3 regions of the Streptomyces sp. NPDC037100 genome follow, and region 3 is predicted to be linked to each of the others. Evidence: predicted binding sites of a transcription regulator. Region 3 holds the regulator's gene; each other region holds the start of a gene.
The links. The regulator HrcA, encoded in region 3, represses chaperone genes, less so after heat shock. The targets are predictions, from matches to a motif close to TTNGCACTCNGNNNNNCNGAGTGCNAA.

Region 1 (4,201 bases), on a different contig from region 3:
AACAGCGCGGCGATGGAGGCGGCGTTCTGCAGGGCAGAGCGGGTCACCTTCGCCGGGTCGATGATGCCCTCGGCGATCATGTCGACGTACTCACCGGTCGCGGCGTTCAGGCCGTGGCCGACGGTGAGGTTGCGGACCTTCTCCACGACGACGCCGCCCTCGAGACCACCGTTGACGGCGATCTGCTTCAGCGGGGCCTCCAGCGCGAGCTTCACGGCGTTGGCGCCGGTCGCCTCGTCACCGTCGAGCTCCAGCTTCTCGAAGACCTGGGAGGCCTGCAGCAGGGCCACGCCACCACCGGCGACGATGCCCTCCTCGACGGCCGCCTTGGCGTTGCGCACGGCGTCCTCGATGCGGTGCTTGCGCTCCTTGAGCTCCACCTCGGTGGCGGCACCGGCCTTGATGACCGCGACACCGCCGGCGAGCTTCGCCAGGCGCTCCTGCAGCTTCTCGCGGTCGTAGTCCGAGTCGCTGTTCTCGATCTCGGCGCGGATCTGGTTGACCCGGCCGGCGACCTGGTCGGCGGAGCCGGCACCGTCGACGATGGTGGTCTCGTCCTTGGTGATGACGACCTTGCGGGCCTTGCCCAGCAGGTCGATCGTGGCGTTCTCCAGCTTGAGGCCGACCTCCTCGGAGATCACCTCGCCGCCGGTGAGGATGCCGATGTCCTGCAGCATCGCCTTGCGGCGGTCGCCGAAGCCCGGGGCCTTGACGGCGACGGACTTGAAGGTGCCGCGGATCTTGTTCACGACCAGCGTCGACAGGGCCTCGCCCTCGACGTCCTCGGCAATGATCAGCAGCGGCTTGCCCGACTGCATGACCTTCTCCAGGAGCGGGAGCAGGTCCTTGACGTTCGAGATCTTGGAGTTCGCGATCAGGATGTACGGGTCGTCGAGGACGGCCTCCATACGCTCCATGTCGGTCGCGAAGTACGCCGAGATGTAGCCCTTGTCGAAGCGCATACCCTCGGTGAGCTCCAGCTCCAGACCGAAGGTCTGGGACTCCTCGACGGTGATGACGCCTTCCTTGCCGACCTTGTCCATGGCCTCGGCGATGAGCTCGCCGATCTGGGTGTCGGCGGCGGAGATGGAGGCCGTGGAGGCGATCTGCTCCTTGGTCTCGACGTCCTTCGCCTGCTCCAGCAGGGCGGCGGAGACGGCCTCGACGGCCTTCTCGATACCGCGCTTGAGGGCCATCGGGTTGGCGCCGGCGGCTACGTTGCGCAGGCCTTCCTTGACCAGGGCCTGGGCGAGCACGGTCGCGGTGGTCGTACCGTCACCGGCGACGTCGTCCGTCTTCTTGGCGACTTCCTTGACCAGCTCGGCGCCGATCTTCTCGTACGGGTCCTCGAGCTCGATCTCCTTGGCGATGGAGACACCATCGTTGGTGATCGTGGGCGCGCCCCACTTCTTCTCGAGGACGACGTTGCGGCCCTTGGGGCCGAGCGTCACCTTCACGGCGTCCGCGAGCTGGTTCATGCCGCGCTCGAGGCCGCGCCGCGCCTCCTCGTCGAACGCGATGATCTTGGCCATGTGAAGTGGTCCCTCCAGGACTGGGGGTGATTACTTCGGACCGCGCCCGCGCCCGCGACGGACGGCTCGCTTGCCTCGTGGGTTCCTTCCCCACCTGGCCTGCGGGCCTCACCGACCCGGTCCTTACGTTGTCACTCTCACCTTCAGAGTGCTAACGCAATGATTAGCACTCGACCCCTGCGAGTGCAAGCTCCTGCCAGGGATCGGGCGGGGTCGTCAGCCGCCCGCGAACACCGTCCGGCAGGGCTTTCGAACAGGCCGAAGGGCCCGCACCCCGGGGGGTACGGGCCCTTCTGAGAAGACCGGTCGCTTGAGCGTTGGTCGTGGTGCGCGTTCAGGCAGAGACGCGAACCATGTCGGCCTGCGGTCCCTTCTGACCCTGCGAGATCTCGAACTCGACCCGCTGGCCCTCTTCAAGGGTGCGGTAGCCGTCCATCTGGATCGCGCTGTAGTGGACGAAAACATCCGCACCACCGTCGACCGCGATGAAGCCGTACCCCTTCTCCGCGTTGAACCACTTGACGGTGCCCTGAGCCATGCCTAACTCCCCTATTACTGGCCCTTGCACAGATCCACACTTCGCGGACCCGGGTCAGACCTCACCCCCCACGGTTGGGGGCGTGCGCCGGAACGCGTCGACCGCGGCTGAATGTATCTGTCCAACTGCCGTCTGCAACAGGTCAATCGGACGAGAATTCTGGACGCGCAGGGTCCGGAATGTGGGGAGAATTCGCCCGAATTCAGGGCAAGTCGGACCACGCAAAGGGAACAAAAGCCTCAAAAGACATACACACTTTGGCTACATCTTGTCGGGCTCGGAGCAGGAATTCAGGGTTCCGATCAGAGGATCAGGACCGCGTTCCCCAACTGTACCCCGCTCAACCACACAGAATTGCCCCCTCCGCTTCTCTCACGGAGGGGGCAATTCGATAAACTCTCAGTTACCTTCGTTACCGAAGGTAACAATCAAGCCGGTCGACCGGTTCAGCCGCCGGCGACGGCGGGAATGATCGACACACCGGCACCGTCCGGCGTCGCCGTCTCAAGACCCTGCTCGAACCGCACGTCGTCGTCGTTGACGTAGACGTTGACGAACCGCCGCAGCTTGCCCTGATCGTCCAGCACCCGGGCGGCGATCCCGGTGTGGTTCTTCTCCAGATCGGCGATGACCTCACCGAGGTTCGCCCCTTCGGCGGCGACCTCGGCCTGCCCACCGGTGTAGGTACGCAGGATGGTGGGGATGCGGACGGTGACGCTCATGACTTCAAAACCTCCGGTTTCGATTGAAGCTACGGCTGGGCCGCGCGCATAGGGGCGCGGGGCTGTGTCGATCTGCGGCTCCGCCGCGTGGGCGCGACCAGCCCCCACCGGCCCGCAGCGAACAACGACTCTCAGACGAGCCCGGCCTCACGGAACGACTCGAGGTTGGGGCGAATGGTCGCTGTCAGACCCGTGCCCGCCACCGCGTCCAGCGTCTTGAGGCCATCCCCGGTGTTGAGCACCACCGTCGTCTTCGACGGATCCAGCACCCCGCTCTCGATCAGCTTCTTGGTGACACCCACGGTCACCCCACCGGCGGTCTCCGCGAAGATCCCCTCGGTCCGCGCAAGGATCTTGATCGCGTCGACGACCTGCTCGTCGTCGACGTCCTCCACCGCCCCACCGGTCCGCCGCGCGATGTCCAGCACGTACGGCCCGTCCGCCGGATTGCCGATCGCCAGCGACTTGGCGATGGTGTCCGGCTTCTGCGGGCGCACCACGTCGTGCCCGGCCTTGAACGCCGTGGACACCGGCGAACAGCCGAGCGCCTGCGCACCGAAGATCTTGTACGGCTTGTCCTCGACCAGACCGAGCTTGATCAGCTCCTGCAGACCCTTGTCGATCTTCGTGAGCTGCGAGCCGGAGGCGATCGGCACCACGAGCTGGTCCGGCAGCTGCCAGCCGAGCTGCTCACAGATCTCGTACGCCAGGGTCTTGGAACCCTCCGCGTAGTACGGCCGCAGGTTGACGTTGACGAAGCCCCAGCCCTCACCGGCCGGGTCGCCGATCAGCTCGGAGCAGAAGCGGTTCACGTCGTCGTAGTTGCCCTCGATGCCGACGAGCTCGCCGCCGTAGATCGCGGCCATGACGACCTTGCCCTGCTCCAGGTCGTGCGGGATGAACACGCAGGAGCGGAATCCGGCGCGGGCCGCGGCGGCACCCACGGCGCCGGCGAGGTTGCCGGTGGAGGAGCAGGAGAGCGTGGTGAAGCCGAAGGCGCGGGCGGCCTCCAGGGCCTGGGCGACGACGCGGTCCTTGAAGGAGTGCGTCGGGTTGCCGGAGTCGTCCTTCACGAACAGCTTGCCGGCGTCGACACCGAGCTCGCGCGCGAGGTTGTCGGCCTTGACGAGCGCGGTCCAGCCCGGGTTGATGTTCGGCTTGTCCGCCACGTCGGCCGGGACGGGCAGCAGCGGGGCGTAGCGCCAGATGTTCGCGGGTCCCGCTTCGATGCGCTTGCGGAGCTCTTCGGTGTCGTAGGCCGAGAAGTCGTAGGCGATCTCCAGCGGGCCGAAACACTCCTCGCACGCGAAGACCGGGCCGAGGGGCACGCGGTGACCGCACTCGCGGCAGCTCAGCGCGGCGGCGGGGCCGAGGTCTACGGTGGATTCGGTGGTGCTTGCAACAGTCTG
Region 2 (4,201 bases), on a different contig from region 3:
GGCCTGCCGCTCGCGGGTCCCGCCCGCGTGTGGGCCAGTCGGTGGATGGTGAGCCGCCCGGCGGCGGTGTCGGGGCGGGACCGGCGGGGCGGGCTGCGAGGATCCGGCATCATGCGAGCAGTCGTACAAAATGACAAAAGTTGGGCGCCGGGACGGGCGTCCGCCGGCGTACGGATCGTCCTCGCCGTGCTCGTCCTCGCCGCCATCGCCTCCGGCTGCGCGCAGGACGGCGGCGACCAGGTCACCCCGGCCGGCGGCCAGCAGCCCCTCGACGCACCCCCGGCCCGCGCGCTCGACTCCTACGCCACCAAGCTGCGCGCCGCGCACGCCGCCCGGGTCGCCGCCGCGCACCGCTGGGGTCTGCGCAGGACCCCGTCGGCCGCCCCGCCCGCCCCTGCGAAGAAGCCCAGGATGAGGACCCGCAAGGGTTTCGAGGTGGACGGCCACCGGGAGCTGGACCTCCCGCCCGTCTTCACCAGGGTCCCCACCCGGGACAAGGTCGTCTTCCTCACCATCGACGACGGCGCCGAGAAGGACCCGGCGTTCCTGCGGATGATGAGCGACCTGGATGTCCCGTACAGCGCCTTCCTCAGCGGCTACCTGATCAGGAACGACACCCGCTACTTCCGGAAGATGCAGTCCCGGGGCGTGGTCCTGCACAACCACACCCTCAACCACCCCAACCTGCGGGGCCTGTCCTACCGGACGCAGAAGCGCGAGATCTGCGGCATGCAGCGCTACATGGAGAGGCGGTTCGGCAAACGCCCCACCCTCTTCCGCCCGCCCTACGGCAGCTACGACCGGGCGACCCTGCGGGCCGCCAAGACCTGCGGCATCGCGTACGTGCCCCTGTGGAACGAGGAGGTATTCGCCGACCACTGGGAGTACCGCGACGGGGGCCGGAGGCTGCATCCGGGTGACATCGTCCTCACGCACTTCCGGGGTCGTGACCTGTGGAAGGGCACAATGGCCGACATGATCCGCCGCTTCCTGAACAAGGTCACGGCTCAGGGGTACGCGGTCGGGCGGCTGGAGGACTACCTGTGAGGCGCCAGGCCGCCGTACTGCTGTGCGCGGTCCTGCTGGCCGGCTGCTCCGGGGTGGCGGGTGAGCGGCAGGGCATCGCCGACGGCCGGGCCCGGCACCCGGCGCGCGGGGTGAACGACACGCATCGGCTGCCGCCCGTCGTGGACCATGTCGCCACCCGCGAACCCGTCGTCTTCCTCACCTATGACGACGGCGCCGAACGCGACCCCCGCTTCGTCCGTCTCGTCCGACGACAACGGCTCCCGGTCAGCCTCTTCCTCACGGACAGCGTCGTGGGACCCGGCTACGGCCACTTCGCCCGGCTGCGCGCGGTCGGCGCGTCCATCCAGAACCACACCCTCGACCACCCCGCCCTGCGCGGCCTGCCCTACTCCGGCCAGCGCGCCGAGATCTGCGGCCAGCAGCACAAACTCCGCTCCCGCTTCGGCATCGTCCCCCGCCTCTTCCGCCCGCCCTACGGCACCTACGACACGACGACCCTGCGTGCCGCCGCCGACTGCGGCATCGCCGCGGTCGTCCTGTGGCGCGCGGCCCTGAACGCCGACGGCGAACTGACGTACACCCGAGGCGAGCCCGGCCTGCGGGCCGGCGACATCGTCTCGGTGCCGTCGGGCGGGACGGGGCCGCCGGCCCTGGCCGAACGGACGGTGCGACTGCTGCGCGAGATCGAGGCGAGGGGGCTGCGGGTGGGGCGGCTCGAGGACCACCTGGAGAAAACACCGGCCCGACGCGCCGCGGGCAATTAGCAGTCCGCTTGACCGAGTGCTAATCGCAGTCATAGTCTCGGCTCTGGCACTCCCCCTAGGAGAGTGCCAACACAGCGACGGGCAGGTCCGGCACCCGCGACGACGGATCCACCTGGTCGCCACCTCAGACAGTTAACCCCGTGAGATCTCCGAAGGGGGAGGTCGGATCGTGACGACCACCAGCTCCAAGGTTGCCATCAAGCCGCTCGAGGACCGCATTGTGGTCCAGCCGCTCGACGCCGAGCAGACCACCGCCTCTGGCCTGGTCATCCCGGACACCGCCAAGGAGAAGCCCCAGGAGGGCGTCGTCCTGGCCGTGGGCCCGGGCCGCTTCGAGGACGGCAACCGTCTTCCGCTCGACGTCTCCGTCGGCGACGTCGTGCTCTACAGCAAGTACGGCGGCACCGAGGTGAAGTACAACGGCGAGGAGTACCTCGTCCTCTCGGCCCGCGACGTGCTCGCGATCGTCGAGAAGTAATTCACCCCAAGCACATTGCTTTGAACTGCGCCCCTGGCCCCCGCGAGCGACAACAAGCCGGGCGCCCGGGGCGCAGTGCCGTTATCCCAGATTCCGGAAGAGGGCTCACGCTCCCATGGCGAAGATCCTGAAGTTCGACGAGGACGCCCGTCGCGCCCTCGAGCGCGGCGTCAACAAGCTTGCCGACACGGTCAAGGTGACGATCGGCCCCAAGGGCCGCAACGTCGTCATCGACAAGAAGTTCGGCGCTCCCACCATCACCAACGACGGTGTGACCATCGCCCGTGAGGTCGAGGTCGAGGACCCGTACGAGAACCTCGGTGCCCAGCTGGTCAAGGAGGTGGCGACCAAGACCAACGACATCGCGGGTGACGGTACGACCACCGCGACCGTGCTCGCCCAGGCGCTCGTGCGCGAGGGCCTGAAGAACGTCGCCGCCGGTGCTTCCCCGGCCGCCCTGAAGAAGGGCATCGACGCCGCCGTCGCGGCCGTTTCCGAGGACCTGCTCGCCACGGCCCGCCCGATCGACGAGAAGTCCGACATCGCCGCCGTCGCCGCGCTGTCCGCCCAGGACCAGCAGGTCGGCGAGCTCATCGCCGAGGCGATGGACAAGGTCGGCAAGGACGGTGTCATCACCGTCGAGGAGTCCAACACCTTCGGCCTGGAGCTGGACTTCACCGAGGGCATGGCCTTCGACAAGGGCTACCTGTCGCCGTACTTCGTGACGGACCAGGAGCGCATGGAAGCCGTCCTGGACGACCCGTACATCCTCATCACGCAGGGCAAGATCTCCGCCATCGCGGACCTCCTGCCGCTGCTGGAGAAGGTCATCCAGTCCAACGCCTCCAAGCCGCTGCTGATCATCGCCGAGGACGTCGAGGGCGAGGCCCTGTCGACCCTCGTCGTGAACAAGATCCGCGGCACGTTCAACGCCGTCGCCGTGAAGGCCCCCGGCTTCGGCGACCGCCGCAAGGCGATGCTGCAGGACCTGGCCGTCCTCACCGGCGCCACGGTCGTCTCCGAGGAGGTCGGCCTCAAGCTCGACCAGGTCGGTCTGGACGTCCTCGGCTCCGCCCGCCGCGTCACCGTCACCAAGGACGACACCACGGTCGTCGACGGCGCCGGCAACAAGGACGACGTGCAGGGCCGCGTCGCCCAGATCAAGGCCGAGATCGAGTCCACCGACTCCGACTGGGACCGTGAGAAGCTCCAGGAGCGCCTCGCGAAGCTGGCCGGCGGCGTGTGCGTCATCCGCGTGGGTGCCGCCACCGAGGTCGAGCTCAAGGAGCGCAAGCACCGTCTGGAGGACGCCATCTCCGCGACCCGCGCCGCGGTCGAGGAGGGCATCGTCTCCGGTGGTGGCTCCGCGCTGGTCCACGCCGTCAAGGTCCTCGAGGGCAACCTCGGCAAGACCGGCGACGAGGCCACGGGTGTCGCGGTCGTCCGCAAGGCCGCCGTCGAGCCGCTGCGCTGGATCGCCGAGAACGCCGGCCTCGAGGGCTACGTCATCACCTCCAAGGTCGCCGAGCTCGAGAAGGGCCAGGGCTTCAACGCCGCCACCGGCGAGTACGGCGACCTGGTCAAGGCCGGCGTCATCGACCCGGTCAAGGTCACCCGTTCCGCCCTGGAGAACGCCGCCTCCATCGCCTCCCTCCTCCTCACGACCGAGACCCTGGTCGTCGAGAAGAAGGAAGAGGAGGAGCCGGCCGCCGGTGGTCACAGCCACGGCCACGCGCACTGACGCATGACGCATGACGGCTGAGGGCTGACGACGTCAGCTCGCCCGAGCCCGAGCGAAGGCCCGGCACCCCGGAGACGGGGCTGCCGGGCCTTCGCCGTGTGCCGTACTCCGCCGGTCGGGGAACCGCGCCGGGGCCGGCGACGGTCTACCCCCCAGAGCAGTCGGATCATGAGGGGGCAGGAATGAACC
Region 3 (4,201 bases):
CGAGCGGATCCTGCTGGAGCTGCGGCTGCGGGACGGGGTGCCGTTGTCGCTGCTGAGGGAGGAGGGGCTTGCGGCGTCTCGGCGGGCCTTGTCCGAAGGGTTGCTCCAGGAGGGGCCGTATGCGGAGGGCCGGGCTGTACTGACCTTGCGCGGGCGGTTGCTGGCGGACGGCGTCGTGCGGGATCTGGTGGACTGAGCTGCTCGGCGTGGGTGCCGCGGCGTGAGTGCCGGGGCGGGTGTTTCGCAGCCCGGCGCGGCGGGGTGGCCTCCCCCGAGCTCTCGGCTTCGCTCGAGCAGGGGCACCTCCACGCCCACACATGCCGCCCCTGGGGGCACCTCCCAGGCCCTTCAGGCACTGGGGGGAAGCGCGCATGCCGCAGTTGGGCGGCTGTGCGCGATCGAGGCTGAGGCGGCACGCGCGCCTGCGGCTGGGGAGCTGTGACGAAGCGGGTGGCGCGCATGCGGCAGTTGGGCGGCTGTGCGCGATCGAGGCTGAGGCGGCACGCGCGCCTGCGGCTGGGGAGCTGTGACGAAGCGGGTGGCGCGCATGCGGCAGTTGGGCGGCTGTGCGCGATCGAGGCTGAGGCGGCACGCGCGCCCGCGGCTAGGGAGCCGTGACGAAGTCGATCAGCTCTTCCACCCGGCCCAGCAGTTCCGGCTCCAGGTCCTTGTACGAGTGCACGCCCGACAGGATCCGCTGCCAGGCCGCCCCCGTGTTCTCCGGCCAACCCAACGCCCGGCACACCCCGGTCTTCCAGTCCTGCCCGCGCGGGACCCGGGGCCACGCTTCGATGCCCAGGGACGACGGTTTCACCGCCTCCCAGATGTCGATGTACGGGTGCCCCACGACCAGGGCGTGGTCGCTGGTGACGGCCTGGGCGATGCGCCACTCCTTGGAGCCGGGGACCAGGTGGTCCACCAGGACGCCCAGCCGTGCGTCCGGGCCGGGGGCGAACTCGGAGACGATCGACGGCAGGTCGTCGACGCCCTCCAGGTACTCCACGACCACGCCCTCGATGCGCAGGTCGTCGCCCCACACCTTCTCGACCAGCTCGGCGTCGTGGCGGCCCTCGACGTAGATGCGGCCGGCGCGGGCCACGCGGGCGCGGGCGCCGGGGACGGCGACCGACCCCGAGGCCGTGCGGGTGGGACGCGCCGGGCCGCCGGGCGCGGGGCGGACGAGGGTCACCACCCTGCCCTCCAGAAGGAAGCCACGCGGCTCCATCGGGAACACCCGGTGCTTGCCGAAGCGGTCCTCCAGCGTCACCGTGCCCGCCTCGCAGCGGATCACCGCGCCGCAGAAACCGGTCCCCGGCTCCTCCACCACCAGGCCCGGCTCCGCAGCGACCTCGGGTACCGGCTTCGGCTTCTTCCACGGCGGGGTCAGATCGGCGGAGTACTGGCGCATTCGAATGACGATAGGAGAAGGCGGACGGCGATCACCGCGACACGCCGAAACGCGCCGCCAGCGCGTCCCGTTGCGCCCGCACGAACGCCGCGTCCACCACCGCTCCGTGACCGGGCACGTACACCGCGTCCTCGCCACCCAGGTCGAGCAGCCGGTCGAGGGCGGCGGGCCAGTGCGACGGCACCGCGTCCGGGCCCGCCTGGGGATCTCCGGACTCCTCGACCAGGTCCCCGCAGAACACCACCTCCGGATCACCGGGCACCAGCACCGCCAGGTCGTGCGCGGTGTGCCCCGGGCCGACGTTCGCCAGCAGCACCTGCCGGCCGCCGCCCAGGTCGAGCGTCCACTCGCCGGAGACCAGGTGGCCGGGCGGGACCAGCCGCTCCGCCGCCTCCTCGGCCGTGGGCGCCGCCAGGCCCTGGCGCACCCCGTCCTCGCGCAGTTCCTCGCGGTCCCGCACCCGTGTCAGCAGCGCGTCCACGCCCACCGCGCCGAACACCTCGGTGTCCGGGAGCGCCGCGGCGCCGAAGACATGGTCGAAGTGCGGATGGGTCAGCGCGAGATGCGTCACACGGTGGCCGGTGAGCGCACGCGCCTGCGCCCCCATTTTCGCGCCCTCGGCGAGGCTCGACCCCGCGTCGATCATGAGGACCGCCCCCTCACCGGCGACCAGCCCGATCGTGCAGTCCCACACCGGCAGCCGGCACCGGCCCACACCGGCGGCCACGCGCTCCCATCCGAGGTCTTCCCAAGTCACCGTCATACGGCGACGCTAGCGGGTGCCCCCGCTCGGGGCACGGTGCCGCACGACCAGCCTTGCCGGGGGTGTACCCCACCGCCGTACACTGGGCCGGGGAACGCTGGCACTCGCATGCGCAGAGTGCCAGGCCGGACCGGCAGGGCAAGCAGACGGAGACTTCTGGAGGTGTGCGCGATGCTCAGTGAACGCAGGCTGCAGGTGCTGCGCGCCATCGTCCAGGACTACGTCGGCACCGAGGAGCCGGTGGGCTCCAAGGCCCTCACCGAGCGGCACAGCCTCGGCGTCTCCCCGGCCACCGTCCGCAACGACATGGCGGCCCTCGAGGACGAGGGGTACATCGCCCAGCCGCACACCAGCGCCGGGCGCATCCCCACCGACAAGGGTTACCGGCTGTTCGTCGACAAGCTCGCCGGCGTCAAGCCGATGACCGCGCCCGAGCGGCGCGCGATCCAGAACTTCCTCGAGGGTGCCGTCGACCTCGACGACGTCGTGGCGCGCACCGTGCGGCTGCTCGCGCAGCTCACGCGCCAGGTCGCCGTCGTGCAGTACCCGTCGCTGACCCGCTCGACCGTGCGGCACGTGGAGTTGCTCTCCCTGGCGCCCGCGCGCGTGATGCTCGTGCTGATCACGGACACCGGGCGCGTCGAGCAGCGGGTCGTCGACTGCCCGGCGCCCTTCGGCGACGCCTCGCTCGCGGATCTGCGCGCGCGGCTCAACAGCCGTGTGGCGAACCGGCGTTTCGCGGATGTGCCGAGTCTGGTGGAGGATCTCCCCGAGGCGTTCGAGCACGAGGACCGGGGTACGGTCTCTACGGTGCTCTCCACACTTCTGGAGACGCTCGTCGAGGAGAACGAGGAGCGGCTGATGATCGGCGGCACCGCCAATCTGACCCGCTTCGGGCATGACTTCCCTCTCACGATCCGGCCGGTGCTGGAGGCGCTGGAGGAGCAGGTCGTGCTCCTCAAGCTGCTCGGCGAGGCGAAGGATCCGGGCGTGACCGTACGGATCGGTCACGAGAACGCCCACGAAGGACTCAACTCCACGTCCGTCGTGTCGGTCGGCTACGGTTCGGGCGGCGAGGCAGTCGCCAAGCTCGGCGTGGTCGGACCGACCCGCATGGACTACCCGGGAACGATGGGAGCGGTACGCGCAGTGGCACGGTACGTCGGACAGATCCTGGCGGAGTCGTAGTGGCCACGGACTACTACGCCGTACTCGGCGTGCGCCGCGACGCGTCGCAGGAAGAGATCAAGAAGGCCTTCCGGCGGCTCGCGCGCGAGCTGCACCCGGACGTCAACCCCGATCCGAAGACCCAGGAGCGGTTCAAGGAGATCAACGCCGCTTACGAGGTGCTGTCGGACCCGCAGAAGAAGCAGGTCTACGACCTCGGCGGCGACCCGCTCTCGCAGGCCGGCGGCGGTGGCGCGGGCGGCTTCGGAGCCGGTGGCTTCGGGAACTTCTCGGACATCATGGACGCGTTCTTCGGCACGGCGTCGCAGCGCGGACCGCGCTCGCGCACCCGCCGCGGCCAGGACGCGATGATCCGCATCGAGGTCGAGCTCGACGAGGCCGCCTTCGGCACGACGAAGGACATCCAGGTCGACACGGCCGTCGTCTGCAACACCTGCAGCGGCGAGGGCGCGGCCCCGGGCACCTCCGCCCAGACGTGTGACATGTGCCGCGGCCGCGGCGAGGTCTCGCAGGTCACCCGGTCCTTCCTGGGTCAGGTCATGACGTCCCGCCCGTGCCCGCAGTGCCAGGGCTTCGGCACGGTCGTGCCGACTCCGTGCCCGGAGTGCGCGGGCGACGGCCGCGTGCGGTCCCGCCGCACGCTCACGGTCAAGATCCCGGCCGGTGTCGACAACGGCACGCGGATCCAGCTCGCCGGCGAGGGCGAGGTCGGCCCCGGCGGCGGTCCGGCCGGTGACCTCTACGTCGAGATCCACGAGCTGCCCCACAGCACGTTCCAGCGGCGCGGCGACGACCTGCACTGCACGGTGACGATCCCCATGACGGCGGCGTCCCTCGGCACG

Region 1: the regulator HrcA is predicted to act here: its motif matches at 1,661-1,687, upstream of groL (chaperonin GroEL).
Region 2: the regulator HrcA is predicted to act here: its motif matches at 1,837-1,863, upstream of groES (co-chaperone GroES).

What each region holds. Positions count from the first base shown of each region.
Region 1 is NZ_JBVJSX010000004.1:512,487-516,687, forward strand. Features, by position in the region: gene groL (chaperonin GroEL) at 1-1,532, opposite strand, end outside; gene ACZ7EG_RS16575 (cold-shock protein) at 1,867-2,070, opposite strand; gene ACZ7EG_RS16580 (MoaD/ThiS family protein) at 2,517-2,792, opposite strand; gene thrC (threonine synthase) at 2,924-4,201, opposite strand, start outside.
Region 2 is NZ_JBVJSX010000002.1:710,912-715,112, reverse strand. Features, by position in the region: gene ACZ7EG_RS08335 (polysaccharide deacetylase family protein) at 112-1,047, shown strand; gene ACZ7EG_RS08330 (polysaccharide deacetylase family protein) at 1,044-1,793, shown strand; gene groES (co-chaperone GroES) at 1,963-2,271, shown strand; gene groL (chaperonin GroEL) at 2,387-4,012, shown strand; gene ACZ7EG_RS08315 (hypothetical protein) at 4,195-4,201, shown strand, end outside.
Region 3 is NZ_JBVJSX010000001.1:543,865-548,065, reverse strand. Features, by position in the region: gene hemW (radical SAM family heme chaperone HemW) at 1-196, shown strand, start outside; gene ACZ7EG_RS02530 (DUF3097 domain-containing protein) at 605-1,408, opposite strand; gene ACZ7EG_RS02525 (MBL fold metallo-hydrolase) at 1,440-2,171, opposite strand; gene hrcA (heat-inducible transcriptional repressor HrcA) at 2,343-3,359, shown strand; gene dnaJ (molecular chaperone DnaJ) at 3,359-4,201, shown strand, end outside.